4 regions of the Kitasatospora sp. NPDC089913 genome follow, and region 4 is predicted to be linked to each of the others. Evidence: riboswitches for the same ligand, from Rfam matches in the RefSeq annotation. Region 4 holds a riboswitch; each other region holds the start of a gene.
The links. A riboswitch is a leader RNA that binds a small molecule or an ion and turns the genes downstream of it on or off. The one in region 4 is predicted to bind cyclic di-AMP.

Region 1: it holds a riboswitch for cyclic di-AMP, as region 4 does, so the genes downstream of both, ACIPYS_RS02065 (NlpC/P60 family protein) here and ACIPYS_RS18260 (transglycosylase family protein) in region 4, are expected to answer to the same signal.
Region 2: it holds a riboswitch for cyclic di-AMP, as region 4 does, so the genes downstream of both, ACIPYS_RS17005 (peptidoglycan DD-metalloendopeptidase family protein) here and ACIPYS_RS18260 (transglycosylase family protein) in region 4, are expected to answer to the same signal.
Region 3: it holds a riboswitch for cyclic di-AMP, as region 4 does, so the genes downstream of both, ACIPYS_RS31970 (transglycosylase family protein) here and ACIPYS_RS18260 (transglycosylase family protein) in region 4, are expected to answer to the same signal.

The regions. Positions count from the first base shown of each region.
Region 1 is NZ_JBIVGI010000001.1:458,301-462,504, reverse strand. It holds gene ACIPYS_RS02070 (C40 family peptidase) at 1-835, opposite strand, end outside; gene ACIPYS_RS02065 (NlpC/P60 family protein) at 1,100-2,254, opposite strand; cyclic di-AMP (ydaO/yuaA leader) riboswitch at 2,265-2,417, opposite strand; gene ACIPYS_RS02060 (C40 family peptidase) at 2,761-3,804, opposite strand; gene ACIPYS_RS02055 (NYN domain-containing protein) at 4,017-4,204, opposite strand, start outside.
Region 2 is NZ_JBIVGI010000009.1:214,129-218,332, forward strand. It holds gene ACIPYS_RS16995 (RidA family protein) at 1-194, shown strand, start outside; gene ACIPYS_RS17000 (DUF2470 domain-containing protein) at 373-1,095, shown strand; gene ACIPYS_RS17005 (peptidoglycan DD-metalloendopeptidase family protein) at 1,376-2,413, opposite strand; cyclic di-AMP (ydaO/yuaA leader) riboswitch at 2,417-2,580, opposite strand; gene ACIPYS_RS17010 (MFS transporter) at 2,892-4,204, shown strand, end outside.
Region 3 is NZ_JBIVGI010000028.1:8,092-12,295, reverse strand. It holds gene ACIPYS_RS31985 (MazG family protein) at 1-85, shown strand, start outside; gene ACIPYS_RS31980 (SDR family NAD(P)-dependent oxidoreductase) at 205-696, opposite strand; gene ACIPYS_RS31975 (cytochrome P450) at 927-2,213, shown strand; cyclic di-AMP (ydaO/yuaA leader) riboswitch at 2,445-2,593, shown strand; gene ACIPYS_RS31970 (transglycosylase family protein) at 2,599-3,450, shown strand; gene eno (phosphopyruvate hydratase) at 3,803-4,204, shown strand, end outside.
Region 4 is NZ_JBIVGI010000010.1:234,105-238,308, reverse strand. It holds gene ACIPYS_RS18270 (hypothetical protein) at 1-1, shown strand, start outside; gene ACIPYS_RS18265 (hypothetical protein) at 91-2,304, opposite strand; cyclic di-AMP (ydaO/yuaA leader) riboswitch at 2,570-2,737, shown strand; gene ACIPYS_RS18260 (transglycosylase family protein) at 2,724-3,998, shown strand; gene ACIPYS_RS18255 (hypothetical protein) at 4,160-4,204, shown strand, end outside.

The DNA of each region.
Region 1 (4,204 bases), on a different contig from region 4:
GCCAGCTGTAGTACATCAGACCGGAGCAGTCGAACGCCTTGGGCCCGGTGGATCCGTAGACGTAGGGCGAGCCGATCATCCGCACCGCGGCGGCCAGCGCGGCGCCGCCGCGTTCGGAGGCGGGCGGGGTGGTGCCGAGGTCGAGCCGGTCGGTGCCGCGGGTGGCGCGCTGCTCGGCCTCGCGGGCGTCCTGGGCGGCGAGCCGGGCGCGTTCGGTGGCGCCGAGGCTGTTGAGCAGCCGCTGCGCCCTGGCGAGCCGCTGCTGGATCTGCTGCTTGCCGTCGGCCAGCGCCTTGCGGGTCTGTTCCAGCTCGGCGAGCTTCGCCGAGGCCTCGGCCCGGCGCTGGTCGAGCACCCGCTGACGGCCCAGCACCTCGTGCAGGGTCTCGTTCTGCCGCTCGGCGGCCTGGTCGAGGGTGCGGGCCCGGGAGAGGTAGCCCTCCGGGTCGGTGGAGAGCATCAGCTGGACGGTCTGCGCCATGCCGCCGCCCCGGTACTCCGCGCCGGCCACGGTGGCGAGGTCGCCGCGCAGCTGGTTGAGCTCGTCCTGGGAGACGGCGATCTGCTGCTGGAGCGTGCCGGTCTCGTGCTGGAGCCGCTGCTGGGCCTCCTGGGCGGCGTTGAAGCGCTCCGAGGCCTGCTCGGCCTCGTCGTAGAGCTGCTCGACCTGGGCCTTGACGTCCTTGCGGTTCGCCGGGGCGTCGGGCGCGCCGGGAGCCGCCTGCGCGGTGCCGCCGGTCGCCACGCCCAGCGCGGTGGTGGCCGCCGCGGTGAGCACCAGCGCCCGGGCGAGCGTGTGAGCACCTGACAGCGGGGAACGGCGGTGCGCGGTCATTCGACGTCGGCTCCGATCCTGGGCCCGGACCCGCCGCCGCACCGGACCGGTCGGCTGTCGAAGCGGGCATCCGGTGGCAGACGTTAGCGAGTCAGGGCAACCGTTTCCAAACCCCTCCGAACCCGAATATTCGGTCACCGATCGGACATCAGACCGGTTCGCCCACCGGGCCTTCCGGCGACCGGGCGACGACCGGGGGCAAAGCCGCAGGCCCGGCCTCCCCTCGGGGAGACCGGGCCTGCCGGGATTCTGCCGACCCGGGGGTCAGAGGCGCACGATGGTGTTGACCGGCATGTTGGACGCCGACTCGTAGCGGACCGACGCGCCCGGCTTCGGGGCGTGGATGACCTGGCCGCCGCCGACGTAGATGCCGACGTGGTGGCGGTCGCCGTAGAAGATCACCAGATCGCCGGGCTGGGCCTGGGAGATGTCCGAGCCGATCCGGGTCCCGGCGTTGGCCTGCTCCTGCGAGGTGCGCGGCAGCGACACACCCGCCTGGGCGTACGCCCAGCCGGTGAGGCCGGAGCAGTCGAAGGAGTTCGGGCCGGTGGCGCCGTAGACGTACGGGGCGCCGAGCTTGCTCTCGGCGGCGGCGATCGCGGCGGCGGCGCGCGAGCCGTTGGCGGCCGGCGCGGCCGGCTTGGCGGGCGCCGAGGCGGCGGGAGCCGGGGAGCTCAGGTCGCTGCGGCTGGTGTCGCGGGTGGCGCGCTCGGCGTCCGCCTTGGCCTTGGCGACCTTGGCGGCCTCGGCCTTGGCGGCGTCCGCCTTGGCCTTGGCCTCGGCGGCGGCCTTCTCCTCGGCCGCGCGCAGGGCCTGGCGCTCCTGCTCGGTGAGCGTGTTGAGCAGCTGCTGGGCCTTCGCCAGCTTGCCCTGGACCTCGTCCTTGGAGGTCTTCAGCTGCTGGGTGGTGGACTCCAGCTCACCGAGCTTGGTCTGGGTCTCGGTGCGGTCCTGGTCGAGCCTGCGCTGCTGCTCCTGGAGCTCCTTCAGCGCGCCGGACTGGGTGGAGCCGGCCTGGTTGAGGGCGTCGGCCTGGCTGAGGAAGTTGTCCGGGCTGGCGGACAGCATCAGCTGGACGGTCTGCGATATGCCGCCGGTGCGGTACTGCTCGCCGGCGATCTCGGAGAGGCCGCCCTGGGCCTCCGTCACCACGGCCTGCTGGCGGGCCACCTTGTCCTGCAGCTCGGCGACCTGCTTCTGCAGCTCCTGCTGCTTGGCCTGGGCGCCGTTGTACTTCTCGGTCGCGACCTCGGCCTGCTCGTTGAGCTGGTCGACCTGCTCCTTGACCTGGTCCTTGGTCGGCGCGGGGTCGGCGTGGGCGCCGGACTGCGCGGAGAGGGCGACGGCAGCGGCGGCGAGACCGGTCATGATCGAGACCCGGGTGCGGCCGGCGGGCTTGGGACGACGATGGGACGCCACGAAGGCGGACTCCTTCTTCCTCATCCGCCTACCGGGTGAGCTGACGGGTTCGGGCGGAAGCGTGCCCTACGACGCCTCACCGTCCGCGCGAGCGGCCGACCTGGCGCCGATTCACCCCGGAGGAACGTGGTTCCCCGGCTCCGCTCCACAGCGGACCCCCGACTGCTGGGTCTGGTTCGGGCGGGCACCTGCGGCCCCGCCCGGCTGCTTCGCGAACTCGGCGGCGAACCCCACCGCCACCCAGGCTGGGTGATCGACTGTGCGAGGTTCGAAGCACGACCCTAGTAACAGATCCGTGATCCGTTCAAATCCTTGTCAGAAAAAAGCCAGAAGAATACCCAAGTTCCTTTGTGAATATGACCGAGTGTGATCACATCCCCACATCAGGCTGATCATTTCCACCTGGACGGCCTAATGCCCGACCCAAACCCCAACGCCACCCCCGGTCGGGGGTGGCGCTGATCACAGGGGCCGGAAACCGCCCCCGGGGGTGTCGTGGCGGAGCGTCAGACCCGGCGGATCGCGTTGATCGGCATGGCGTCGGCCTTCATCACCTTCACCACGTCACCGGTGTGCGGCGCGTGCACCACCATGCCGTTGCCGATGTACATACCGACGTGGCTGCGGTCGGCGCGGTAGATGATCAGGTCGCCCGGCTGCGCCTCGGCGAGGGACGGCACCCGGCTGCCGTAGTTGGCCTGCGCCTGCGAGGTGCGCGGCAGCGAGACGCCGGCCTTGGCGTAGGACCAGACCATCAGGCCGGAGCAGTCGAAGGTGTTCGGGCCGACGTCGCCCCAGCCGTACGGGGAACCCTGCTTGCTCATCGCGTTGGCGACGGCCGACCCCGCCATGCCACTGGCCTGGGGCAGGCTGGCCGGGTCGGTGCGCTCGCTGCCGCGCGAGGCGCGGTCGGACTGCTGCTGCGCCGCCTTGACGGCCGCGCGGTCGGCGGCGCTGAGCGAGTTCAGCAGCTCCTGCGCCTCGCGGAGCTTCTTGCCGACCTCGGTCTTGGACTGGTTCAGGTCCTTGGTGGTGCTGTCCAGCGAGGCCAGCACGGCGGCGGCCTCGGCCTTCTGCTGGTCGAGCCGGCGCTGCTGGTCCTGCAGCCCCTTGAGCGCCTCGGCCTGGCTGGAGCTGGCCTGCTGCACGCTGGAGGCCTTGTCCAGGTACCCGGACGGGTCGGAGGACAGCATCAGCTGGACGGACGGGTCGATGCCGCCGGTGCGGTACTGCTCGCCCGCCACCGCGGCCAGCCCCGACTGAAGCTGGGTCATCTGCTCCTGGCCGCGCGCGACCTGGTCCTGGAGCTGGTCCGCCTGCTTGCGCAGCTGGTCGGCCCGCTCCTTGGCGCCGTTGTACCGCTCGGTGGCCTGCTCGGCCTCCTCGTTCAGCTGGTCGATCTGCGCCTTGACGTCGTCCTTCTTCGGCGACGGGCTCGGCGCTGCGTGGGCGGCGACCTGGGCGGAGAGAGCGACCGCGGTCGCAGCGGCCGCGGTGAGCACGGAGACCCGCGCGCGGCTCGGCTGCTTGGGACGGCGGTGGGAGGCCAAGAGGACCGGCTCCTTCTTCCAATGGCCTCACCCGTTGGGGTGAGAATCCGGAAAATAGGTTTGACGCCAGACCCTAGTGAAGATCCACGTTTCGCGCCACTCCCACGATTGCGTGAACCTGCCGCCCGCACCCGGACTTCACGAAACCCGCACAAGACCGCAATCCCGGCGCTGACCAGCCGTCATTGCCGTCGGCCCGCGCCGCGCGGGACCTACGGACGGGCCAGCCGGTTCAGCAGCAGCACCGAGGCGACGGGGCGCGCGCCGGCCTTCCGCACGCCGTCCGCGACCTCCTTGTCCGCCGACACCACCACCACCGGGCGGCCCTGCGGCTCCGCCCGGACCAGCCGGCGGATCAGCTCGTCCGCCGTCTCGCCGGTCCGGCTGAACCGCACCCGCA
Region 2 (4,204 bases), on a different contig from region 4:
TCGAGGACGTGGTGATGTTCCGCGTGTACCTCACCAAGCGCGCCGACTTCCCGCTGATGAACGAGGTCTACGCCGAGTTCATCGAGGAGAACATCCCGCCGGGCGGCGTGAAGCCCTGCCGGACCACGATCTTCTGCGAGCTCCCGCAGGAGCCGATGCTGGTCGAGATCGACGCCCAGGCGGTCGTCGCCTGACCCGCGCGCACCGCCCGCACCGCAAGGGCCCCGGCCCCGGCACACAAGCCGGGTCGGGGCCCTTCGCGCATGGCCGGTTCCGCCCCACCCCGACGACACCTTGCCCTCTCCCCCTCCAATGATTAGGTTAGGCTCACCTAACTACAAGGTCAGCTCGTCCGCCGGAGGTCCCGATCCCATGAGTCCGCACCCGCAGCACGATGCCGAGATTCCCGAGCCCACCGCCGCCGAACGCATCGGCAGCCTGCTGACCGCCACCTCCTCGGTGGTCATCCGCGCCGGCGGCGAGCAGCACGAACTCTCCACCCCCGTCTCGGTGCACGGCTCCCGGCTGCGGCTGCGCGCGCCGCTCGACTCCCCGGTGACCTCCGCCGCCGCCCGCGAGCAGGACGGCCTCGCCGTCGTGCTCGACCTCACCGACATCGCCCCGGTGGCCGTGCGCGACCGGGTGCGCGGGCGGCTCACCCTGGCCGGCCGGCTCCACCTCGCCCACCTCGCCGACGACGGCCTCAGCGTGCACCTGCGCCTGGACGTCGCGCACGCCGTGCTCTCGACCCCGTACGGCACCACCGCGATCACCGGCGCCGACCTCGCGGCGGCCGCCCCCGACCCGCTGGCCCGCTACGAGGCCGGACTGCTCACCCACCTGGCCGACGACCACCCCGACGCGCTCGCCGTGCTCACCCGGCTGCTCGACCCGGCGCTGCTCGCCGACCGCCCCGAGGTCCGCCCGCTCGCGCTCGACCGGTACGGCCTGGTGCTCCGCCTGGACCACCCGCACGGCCACCGTGACGTCCGCCTGGTCTTCATCGAACCGGCCCGCGACGCGGACGAGTTCGGCCACCGGGTGCACCAACTGCTGTCCGCCGCCGAGCAGGAGCCGGCCACCCACCGGTCCTGAACCCGGCGGATGCACGAACCAGCCCGCCCGCCAGCGAAACTGACCCCATATCGGTTATCACCGCCCCGCTCCTCCCCACCCTCGAACCCCGCCACAACGACGGCCGGCCCGGCCCACGAGAGAGTTCTCGTGAGCCGGGCCGGCCGGCAGGACGGGCGTGTCCCGCGCCCGTCAATCCACTCGGGTGCGGCGTCCACCCGGTCCAGCGGTCACCCGACATGACCATTCCGGGAGGTCGTTTCGCCCCGCACCCGGCGGTGGCAGATGATCCGACCGAAGGTCAGATCGCGACGCCGTGCGCCCGCAGGTAGGCGATCGGGTCGATGTCCGAGCCGTACTCCGAACCGGTGCGGATCTCGAAGTGCAGGTGCGGGCCGGTCACGTTGCCGGTCGCACCGGAGAGGCCGATCTGCTGGCCGGCGGTGACGGTCTGACCGATCGAGACGCCGATCGAGGACAGGTGCGCGTACTCGGCGTACTTGCCGTCGGCGAGCTTGATCTCGACCTCGTTGCCGTAGGCGCCGCCGTTGCCGGCCTTCACCACGGTGCCGGCCGCGACGGCGCGCAGCGGGGTGCCGGTGGCAGCGACGAAGTCGGCGCCGGTGTGGTGGCCGGAGGCCCACATCGAGCCGGCCACACCGTAGGCGGTGCCGAGCTTCGGGTTGGCCAGCGGGGCGAAGAAGCCGGAGGTGGCGGCGGCCGGGGCCGGAGCGGCCGGCTTCGCGACCGGGGCGACGACGGCCTGAACGGCCGGCTTGGCGGCGGGCTTGGCGGCCGGAGCGGCCGGCTTCTCGGCCGGAGCGGTCGGCTTGGCCGGCTTCGCCGAGTCCTGCGAGGCCTGCGCCTTGGCGGCGGGGGCGGCCGGCTTGGCGGCCTCGGCCGGAGCGGCCGGCTTGGCGGCCTCGGCGGCCTTGGCGCCGAGCGCGAGCTGCTGACCCGGGAAGATGAGGTTCGGGTTGGCACCGATGACCGAGCGGTTGTGCTCGAACAGCGCCTTCCAGCCACCCTCGACGTTCTTCGCGTCGGCGATCTTCGACAGGGTGTCCCCACCGACGACCTTGTAGTCGGCCGGAGCGGCCTCGGCGGCGGGAGCGGCCGGGGCAGCCGGGGCGTTCTCGGCAGCGGCCGGGGCGGCGTCGACGCTGGCGGCGCCGGTCCAGGTGCTGCTCTGGTGCGTGTGCCCGGCGGCCGGGGCCTCGTGGGCCTGGGCGGTGACGGTGGTCACCAGCGGGAGGGCGAACGCGGCGCCGGTGACGGCGGTGGCGATGCCGATGCGGACGGCGCGGGGCATGGCGATACGACGAGCCTGTGCGGGCATGGAAGCTGTCCTCTCCGACGCCTGCGAGGTGAGCTGTCGGGTTCGGGCTGGAGTTGCCCGGCCGCAGAGAAATGCGGCTTCACCCCAAGCCGGACCGTCAATTCGGGTCCGGCGACTTACCTGTGGGTCCCCCGCTCCTGCCGTACAGAGTTCGTTGCGAACCACCGGGCAGCGGCAGGACTAGGCGTTCCACCCGGTGGCCACCCGGGCTGACGCCGGGCGGTCGCTGAACTAAAACCCATCCGTTCGGGTGAAGCAATGTCGATCTCCGGAACCCGGGACCAAAGTCCGGAACACCGTGACGCTCCGCATGAAAGGCATGCACAGTAAGCGCACAATCCATTCACCGAGTGCACGTGATCCGCCACCCTGCGCCGATGTCGTCATCAGTGCGCACACGATCACTCACGGAACGGACATCTCCGACACACCCCCGGTGACCCTTGTCACGTCGGCCCCACGAGCCCCACCATGGGCCGTGACCACCACCGATGCCGGCACCCTGCGGTTGGGCACCGCACAGGGACGCTGGGTACTTCTGGCGACCGTGCTCGGCTCCAGCATGGCGATGCTCGACGGAACCGTCGTGAACGTCGCACTGCCCCGGATCGGCACCGATCTCGACGCCCGGCTCGACGCCCTGCAATGGACGCTGAACGCCTATCTGCTCACCCTGGCGGGCCTGATCCTGCTCGGTGGCGCGCTCGGCGACCGGTACGGGCGGCGCCGGATCTTCCTGCTGGGCGTCGTCTGGTTCGCCGTCGCCTCGGCCGCCTGCGCCGCCGCGCCGACCATCGAGGTGCTGATCGCGGCCCGTGCCGTGCAGGGCATCGGCGGGGCGCTGCTCACCCCCGGCTCGCTGGCGATGCTCCAGGCGGTGTTCCGTCCGGACGACCGCTCGGCGGCGGTCGGCCTCTGGTCCGGCCTCGGCGGGGTGTCGGCGGCGGTGGGCCCGTTCCTCGGCGGCTGGCTGGTGGACGGCCCGGGCTGGCGCTGGATCTTCCTGCTGAACCTGCCGCTGGCCGCGACGGTGATCGCGGTCGCGGCCCGGCACGTCCCGGAGAGCCGGGACGAGAGCTCGACCGGGCGCTTCGACGTGCTCGGCGCGGTCCTGGCCGCCCTCGCGCTCGGCTCGATCACCTATGCGCTGACCGCCGCCGGGAGCGGTCTCTCCGCCACCGTCTGGGTCACCGGCACGGCCGGGCTCCTGCTCGGCGCCGCCTTCGTCCTGGTCGAGCGCCGCACCCCGGAGCCGATGCTGCCGCTGGGACTGTTCTCCTCACGGCTGTTCACCGCCGTCAACCTGGTCACCCTCGCCGTGTACGCGGCGTTCAGCGGAGTCTTCTTCCTGCTGGTCGTGCAGCTGCAGATCGTCTCCGGCTTCTCCCCGCTGGTCTCCGGACTCGCCCTGGTGCCGATCACCGTGATCATGCTGGCGCTCTCCGCCCGGGCGGGGCGGCTGGGCAAGCGGATCGGCCCGCGGCTGCCGCTCACCGTCGGCCCGCTGCTGTGCGCGGCGGGCGTGCTGCTGATGCTGCGGATCGGGCCCGACGCCTCCTACTGGACGGACGTACTGCCCGCCGTCGCGGTGATGGGGAGCGGGATGGTGCTGCTGGTGGCACCGCTGACCGCGACCGTGCTGGCGGCGGTCGAGGTGCGGCACGCGGGCATCGCGAGCGGGGTCAACAACGCCGCGGCCCGGGCGGCCGGTCTGCTGGCGGTCGCCGCGCTGCCCTCGCTCGCGGGTCTGAGCGGCGACGCCTACCAGGTGCCCTCGGCGGTCGACTCCGC
Region 3 (4,204 bases), on a different contig from region 4:
CGACGTCGACGCCGCGCTGCGGTCGGCGGCGCGGGGTTACCGCGACACGGTGCGCGCCGCCGAGGGTCTGAAGCCCGCCGAGTAGCCCGCCGAGCAGCCGGGCGGCGCCGGGCGAGCGAGCAGTCCGGACCGACGGGCCCCGCCCCGACCCGGCCGACCCCGACCCGAGCGACCCGACCTGGAAGCCCCGTCCGCCCCGTGGCCTCAGGCCGCGGCGACGTCCGCCACCGGACGGCGCTGCGGCGGAACGACCTCGCCGATCGCCTCGCCGACCAGCGCGACGAGTTCGGCGAGCCGCTCCAGGTCGAGGTGGGCGGGCAGGTCGGAGAGGGAGACGATCCGCTCGCCGTCCGGCCCGGCCACGCAGAAGAGGTCGATCGGACCCAGGTGCTTCTCGGCGGTGTCGACCAGCGCGGCGACATCGCTGGGGCGGCGGACGTCGCCGCACACCCCGACGACCGGGCAGCCCGGCCGGTCGAGTTCGGTGGCGAGGTCCTCGGCGACCCCGCTCCGCTGGTCGGCGATCAGCATCCCGGCGGCGCCCGCCGCGGTGAAGCGGCGGGCGAGGCCCGCCCCCGACCCGCCGTCGAGTACCGCGATCACGATGACCGCACCGGTGACCCGCATGGCCCTGCTCCTCCCTGTGGGCGGCTCCGCACCGGCGCCCACGGACATCTTGCGGAGGATCGTAGGCACGACCGGATCCTCCGCAACAGGAATTACCCCTCAGGTGACCAGACTCACGCCTGCTCCGGCCCACCATCACCGGAACGATCACCGGAACGGGCGGAGCCGACGGGAAGAGCGGCCGGAACGGCGGCGGGAACAACGGCCGGAACAACGACGGGAACAACGACGGGAACAACGACGGGAACGGCGCCGCCCACGGTGCGGTGCCGGGGACCCGCCCGGGATACCGTCGACCCATGCCTGCTCAGCCCGCTTCCGCCCGTCCGCCCCTGTTCACCTGGGAGTTCGCCGCCGACCCGTATCCGGCGTACGCGTGGCTGCGCGAGCACGAGCCGGTGCACCGGACCACGCTGCCCAGCGGGGTGGAGGCCTGGCTGGTCACCCGGTACGCGGACGCCCGTCAGGCGCTCGCGGACAGCCGGCTCTCCAAGAACCCGGCGCACCACAGCGAGCAGGCGCACCGCACCGGCCGGGTCGGCATCCCGGGCGAGCGCCAGGCCGACCTGATGACGCACCTGCTGAACATCGACCCGCCGGACCACACCCGGCTGCGCCGTCTGGTGTCCAAGGCCTTCACCCCGCGCCGGGTGGCCGCCTTCGAGCCCCGGGTGCAGCAGCTGACGGACCGGTTGATCGACGGCTTCGCGGCGCGCGGATCCGCCGACCTCATCCACGAGTTCGCCTTCCCGCTCCCCATCTACGCGATCTGCGACCTGCTCGGTGTGCCGGCCGAGGACCAGGACGACTTCCGGGACTGGGCCGGGATGATGATCCGGCACGGCGGCGGCCAACGCGGCGGCGTGGGGCGGGCGGTGAAGCGGATGCGGGCCTACCTCGCGGAGCTGATCCACCGCAAGCGCGCGGACCTCGGGGACGACCTGATCTCGGGGCTGATCCGGGCCAGCGACCACGGTGAGCACCTCACCGAGAACGAGGCCGCGGCGATGGCCTTCATCCTGCTCTTCGCGGGCTTCGAGACGACGGTGAACCTGATCGGCAACGGCGTCTATGCGCTGCTGCGCAACCCGGGGCAGCGGTCGCTGCTCCAGGAGTCGATCGGGCGCGGCGAGAGCGCGCTGCTGGAGACCGGGATCGAGGAACTCCTGCGCTACGACGGCCCGGTGGAGCTGGCCACCTGGCGGTTCGCGACGAGTCCGCTGACCATCGGCGGGGTGGGGATCCCGGTCGGCGACCCGGTGCTGGTGGTGCTCGCCGCGGCGGACCGGGACCCGGCGCGGTTCGCGGACGAGAACACCCTCGACCTGGCCCGGGCGGACAACCCGCACCTGGGCTTCGGGCACGGCATCCACTACTGCATCGGCGCCCCGCTGGCACGCCTGGAGGGGCGGGCCGCGCTGACCACCCTGCTGTCCCGACTGCCGGACCTCCGGCTCGCCGCGGACCCGGAGGAACTGCGCTGGCGCGGTGGTCTGATCATGCGCGGACTTCGTGAACTTCCGGTGGAATTCACGCCGGGGGCGACATCGGGGGCAACCTCCGCCGACCCCTCGGCAGTTCACTGAGGGGGGCTCACGACACGCCGGCGCGGCCGCTCTGCGCGCCGCCCCCGGAGGGTATGAATCCCCATCAACCCGGACATGCCTCCTCGGTTGGTGGGCAATCCATCACGTGACGTGATTTCCGTGTGATAGCGGCGATATGAGCTTGTGATTGCTCTGAAGATCTGTCTACTCTCCGGGGAGCCCGCGGAAGCGGGTCCCGTGCGCGGAACGCCGAGTCCTGCCCGCCGCGTCACCGGAAACCGACCAGAACCCTGGGCAGGGGCGGGGGAACCAGGTCTTGCGCCGTCTCCCACGGCTTGGGGTGAAGCCGCCTCCGTGCGGCCGGGCCACCTCCCGGTCCGAACCCGACAGCTCACCTCGCAGGCGTGCGGAGAGGGACTTCCCCATGCTGTTCGTCGGAACCGGCCGTCACCGTCGCCGCACCCAGACCGAGAAGGCCATCGCCGTCGCCGGTGTCGCCGGTGTCGGACTGGCACTGCCGATCCTCAGCGCCACCGGCGCCTCTGCCGCCCCGGCCTCGACCTGGGACGCGGTCGCCCAGTGCGAGAGCGGGGGCAACTGGAGCATCAACACCGGCAACGGCTTCTACGGCGGCCTGCAGTTCACCTCCAGCACCTGGAAGGCGTTCGGCGGCACCTCCTACGCGCCGCAGGCGAACCAGGCCTCGAAGGCGGCGCAGATCACCGTCGCCGAGAAGGTGCTGGCCTCGCAGGGCCCCGGCGCCTGGCCGGTCTGCTCCAAGAAGGCCGGCCTGAGCAAGGGCGGCGCCCCGGCGGCGGTCGACGCCTCGGCGGACGCCGCGCCGGCCGCCCCGGCCGCCCCGAAGCCGCAGGCCCAGCCGCAGCAGGCGCCGAAGGCGCAGGCCCCGCTGGCCGCTGTCGAGCAGCAGGCCCCGAAGGCCGGGCCGAAGCACGCCGCGCCCAAGTCGCAGGCCCAGCAGGCCGAGGCCGAGAAGCAGGTCCCGAAGGCCGCGCCGAAGCACGCCGCGCCCAAGTCGCAGGCCCAGCAGTACGCGCCGCAGCAGACTCCGGCGGCCCCGCAGGTCCAGCAGGCCCCGAAGGTCCAGCAGCCGCAGGCCGGCCAGGGCTACACCGTCCGCTCCGGCGACACGCTCGCCGGGATCGCCACCACGCAGGGCGTGCAGGGCGGCTGGCAGGCCCTGTACGACGGCAACCGCGGCACCGTCGGCGGCGACCCGGACCTGATCATCCCCGGCCAGGTGCTCACCCTCGGCTGACGCTCCGGAGCGCGCCCACCGCCCGGAGCGCGCCCACCGCCCGTCGCGCCGCTGTCCGCCCGTCCGCCCGTCCGCCCGTCGCGCCGTCCGCCCGTCACCGGACAGGCGGGCGGGCGGGTGGACCGGCGCGCGGGCTCCCGCCCGTTCCATCCGCTTCGTCCGCCCCGGGACGTCCGAGGCCGGGCAACCAGGTGAACTACCGGTGGGTAGCACGGCCACAAGCTGAGACGTGGCCGAGGTCGACGTGGCCCGGACAGCCGGTGCGGTTAGGCTCTGGTCGTAACGACTCCGCAATCGTCCGGCCGACGGCACCCCACTGTCAGCCGCACCTGCTTCCGCTAGGAGATGCCTCGTGCCGTCCATCGATGTCGTCGTAGCCCGTGAGATTCTCGACTCGCGCGGCAACCCCACGGTCGAGGTCGAGGTCGGCCTCGACGACGGCAGCACCGGCCGTGCCGCTGTCCCGTCGGGCGCCTCCACCGGTGCCTTCGAGGCCCTGGAGCTCCGCGACGGCGACAAGAACCGCTACTTCGGCAAGGGCGTGGAGAAGGCCGTCCTGGCCGTCATCGAGCAGATCGGCCCGGAGCTGGTCGGCTACGACGCCACCGAGCAGCGCCTGATCGACCAGGCCATGCTCGACCTGGACGCCACCCCGGACAAGTCCTCGCTCGGCGCCAACGCCATCCTGGGCGTCTCGCTGGCCGTCGCGCACGCCGCCTCCGAGGCCAGCGACCTGCCCCTGTTCCGCTACCTG
Region 4 (4,204 bases):
GCGGACACCGCGTGGGCGGGCCCGGAACGGCACCTCCGTTCCGGGCCCGCCGCGTCCCCGCCGACGGCACCCGGCGGCGGCGCGGAACCGTCACCGCCCCACCCGGGTGGTGGGCGCGGCCGCGTCCTTCAGCCGGATTTCCGGCACCTGCACCGGCCGGGACTGACCGGCCAGGGTCGGAACCGACGCGGCGACCGCGTTCCACTGCGGCCGGTCGGTGCCCTCCTCGCCCGCCCGGCGGACCTGGAGCACCTCGGTCGTTCCGGCCCGGCGCAGCAGGATGTTCTTGGGCGCCCCGGCCTCCGGGTCCAGCCAGAGCTCGTTGCCGCCGAACTCGCAGTCCAGCACCAGCACGTCGTCCGGTTTTCCGTCGGCCCCGGCCCGGAAGGCGATCCCGGCCCTGCGGTAGCCGGTGAACCGGCTGCGGCTGAAGGTGACCGACTCCCCGGCGAGTTCGTGCCGGGCGGTGGAGACCGCGAAGTCGCTGCGCCCGGCGGCGTCGATCAGCAGCCCGTCGAAGGTGCTGCCCCGGTCCCGGCCGAGCGCGTGCAGCGCCACTCCCCCGCCCGCGTTGCCGTACAGCACGCTCGCGGTGTAGTCGAAGTCGTTGAGGTAGGCGCCGTGCTCGATGCCCCAGCCGCCGTTGTGGTAGGCGGCGAACTCGGTGACCACGTGGTGCCGCTGCGCGTTGAGCCAGACGAAGATGCCGTCCTGCAGGTTGTTGTGGGCCAGGCAGCGCTGGAAGGTCCAGACGCCCTCGCTGTTCTCCGGCCACTCGAAGCCGGAGGCGCCGGTGGCGCCCTGCACGCCGACGGCGACGCAGTCCACGGCCTTGCCCCCGGTGCCCGCGCCGAGGTTGAAGCCGGTCAGCCGGTACGCCCGGGGGTTGGGTTCGAGCAGGGTGCGGGAGGCGACGCAGGACTCGTAGACGATGTCGTCGGAGGGCTGCTGGGGGGTGCGGGTGTCCAGCGGGCCGTCCCACCAGTAGGCGTCCTCCCAGGTCTCGTGGCTGACGCAGCCGCGGAAGGTGATGCCGTGGCTGGCGTGCGGCACGAACGCGTGGCTGCCCGCGTCGCGGACGACCACGCCCTCGACCACGGTGCCCCGGGAGGCGTCGCCGAGCCGGTGGAAGTGCAGCCCGTACCGGCCGAGCACCGGCGCGGTGACGGGCGCGGTGCCGTTGGGGCCCCGCCAGGTCTCCTTGGTGTCGGCGCGCGGCCCGACCCAGCGCAGCGCGGTGTGCCGGACGTCGGCCCGGCGGGTGCTGGTGAGGTGGACGTGGGCGCGGCCCCCGGCGCTGCCCTCGACCCGGACGCTGCGGGTGAGGTTGAGCAGTTCGGCGCCGACGGTGACGCCCCCTCCGGCGGCCACCCTGGGGTGCGGGTACTTGAGCGGGGTGGTCAGGGTGACGGTGGTTCCGCTGACGGACCGGACGGTGACCAGGTCGTAGGCGGCGGCGAAGCCGTCCTGGTCCGGCGGACCGGTCGGGGTGACGGCCAGTTCGTCGCCGGGGAGCCAGCCCGCGGGCGGAGCGGCCAGGTTGACGACGGTGTCGCCGGCCCTGAGCTCGCGCTCGGCGCGGACCCAGGCGGTCTTGGCGGCGCCGTCGAGCCGCAGGTAGCCGGCGCCGGTGACCCAGAGGCCGACGTCGGTGTCCACCACTTTCATACCGTCACCCTGGAAGCGCTTCTCGTCGACGGCGGGGAAGCGGAGGGTGTGGACCCGGTCGCCGTCGGGGGCGAGGGCGAGCGTGCCGCGGATCTCGACGTTGCCCGCGGCGGCGAGGGTGAGGGTGCGGTCGGCGGCGAAGGTGAGGCTGCCGCCCGGCTCGACCAGCAGGGAGCCGACCTCGGCGTCGGTGTCGAGCAGGACCTTGTCGGTGATCCGGACGGCACTGCGCGGTCCGGGCGGACCACCGCCCCAGCCGGCCCGGTCGGACCAGCGGCGGCCGCCCTGGTCGACGGTGGGCGCGGGGGCGGGCTGCTCGGGGGGCCCGGTGCCCGGGGCGGCGCCGTGGCCGCCGTCCTGGCCCATCGGGGCGGCCGCCCCGGGCGGGTCGGTGCCGACGACGGCGGCCGGGGTCACCAACCGGGTCTCGCCGGTCAGGGAGCGGCGCAGGACCTCCTCGCCGCTGATCGCCGCGAAGGCGGTGCCGACGGCCAGCCAGCGCAGTAAAGCGCGGCGACTTACGGGAGTTCGGGGTGGTTCGGGCGGGATGTCCGCTCTGCGATGTTTTGCCCTGCGGTGCGCTCCACGCGGCCTGGCGGCCGGACGGGCGGCGTCCGGCTCCTCGTCGATGCCCATCGGTGCGTAGCCCTCCCCCCGGGCGGCTGCGTCGGCGCCGGCATGGTGCCGACGCTCTGAAGCATAGGCAGTTGTGTTGGCCATGACGGGCGTTGCCGGAAATCGGTCATTTCTGATCATGAAGGACAGCGGTTCAGCACGGCTTTCGTAAACTGTGACGGTCATCACACATGTTTGCGGTTTGAAGCCGCCTCTGCTTAACGTGCTCCCCGTTCGTGGCCACACGGACCCAGCCCGTCCGCGACGCCGAGTCCTGCCGTCGGGCGTGCTGGCAGCGCAATGCATCACGGCAGGAGCGGGGGAACCACAGGTAGTTCGCCCAGGACCGGTCCACGGACCGGACCCGGGCTAGGGGTGAAGCCGCGTCCACAGCGCGGCCGGGCTACTCCGGCCCGAATCCGACAGCTCACCTCGCAGGCGTGGGAGAGGACCACGTCTTCATGCTGCCCACCAACGGCACCCGTCTGTCCGGCCGCACCCGTCGCGCGATCGCCGCCCTCGGCGTCGCGGGCATCGGCCTCACCGTCCCCTGCCTCACCGCCGGCACCGCCTCGGCCGCCTCCGTCGCCACCTGGGACAAGGTCGCCCAGTGCGAGAGCACCGGCAACTGGAGCATCAACACCGGCAACGGCTTCTACGGCGGCCTCCAGTTCACCAACTCCACCTGGGCCGAGTTCGGCGGTACCTCCTTCGCCGCCCGCGCCGACCTCGCCACCAAGGACCAGCAGATCGCGATCGCCGAGAAGGTGCTCGCCGTGCAGGGCCCCGGCGCCTGGCCGGTCTGCTCGGTCCAGGCCGGTCTGACCAAGGGCGGCACCCCCGCCGCCGTGGACACCTCGGCCACCGCCGCACCGGCCGCCAAGACCCCGGCCCCGGCCGCCAAGCCCGCCACCAAGCCCGCCGAGAAGCCGGCCGCCAAGCCCGCGAACCCGGCCCCGGCCGCCGACGACGCCGCCCAGCAGCGCACCGGCGCCCAGGACTGGCAGAAGTGGCACCGCCAGGCGGGCCAGGAGGCCTCCGCGGACTACACCGTGGTCGCCGGCGACTGGCTGTCCTCCATCGCCGACAAGAACAACGTCCAGGGCGGCTGGGAGCGGCTGTACGAGCTCAACCGCGCCACCCTGTCCGAGGGCCCGCACAGCATCTACCCGGGCCAGCACCTGACCCTCGGCGACCGCGCCGAGGCGAAGGCCCCGGCAGCCGACCGGTCCGGCCAGGGCTTCGACTGGTTCAACCGCGCCAAGGACGCGCAGAACGGCTCCGGGACCGCTGCCAAGCCCGCCGCCCAGCCGGCCGCGAAGGCCGAGACCCCGGCCCCCGCCCCGGCCGCCACCGGCAGCATGGCCGCCGCCGTCTCCTTCGCCCAGTCGAAGGTCGGCCAGGCCTACGTCTACGGCGGCACCGGCAACGGCGGCTGGGACTGCTCCGGCCTGACCCAGGCCGCGCTGCGCGCCGCGGGCGTCTCCGTCCCGCGCGTCGCCGCCGACCAGGCCGCCGCGTCCACGCACGTCTCGCTGGACTCGCTCAAGGCGGGCGACCTGCTGTTCTGGTCCAACAACGGCCAGGACTCCGGTGTCTACCACGTCGCCCTCTACATCGGCGACGGCAAGTACGTCGAGGCCGCCAACCCGAGCTCGGGCGTGCGGGTCCAGACCGTCGCCAACTGGGCGCCGGACTTCGCCGGCCGGGTCTGATCCGGCAGTGCGCCCCGGCCCCGGGGGGAGTCGTCGCTCCTCTCCCCGGGGCCGGGGCGTGCCCGCGCACGGCACCGGCGCGGTCACGGTTCCCGGACAGCCATGGTCAGGGACGCGCCCCGGCGGGCATGCTGCTGCTCTGCACCCGAGGAGGAGTCACCATGGCCCAGGTCACCGTCACGCTCGACGCCAATCTCGCCATCGAC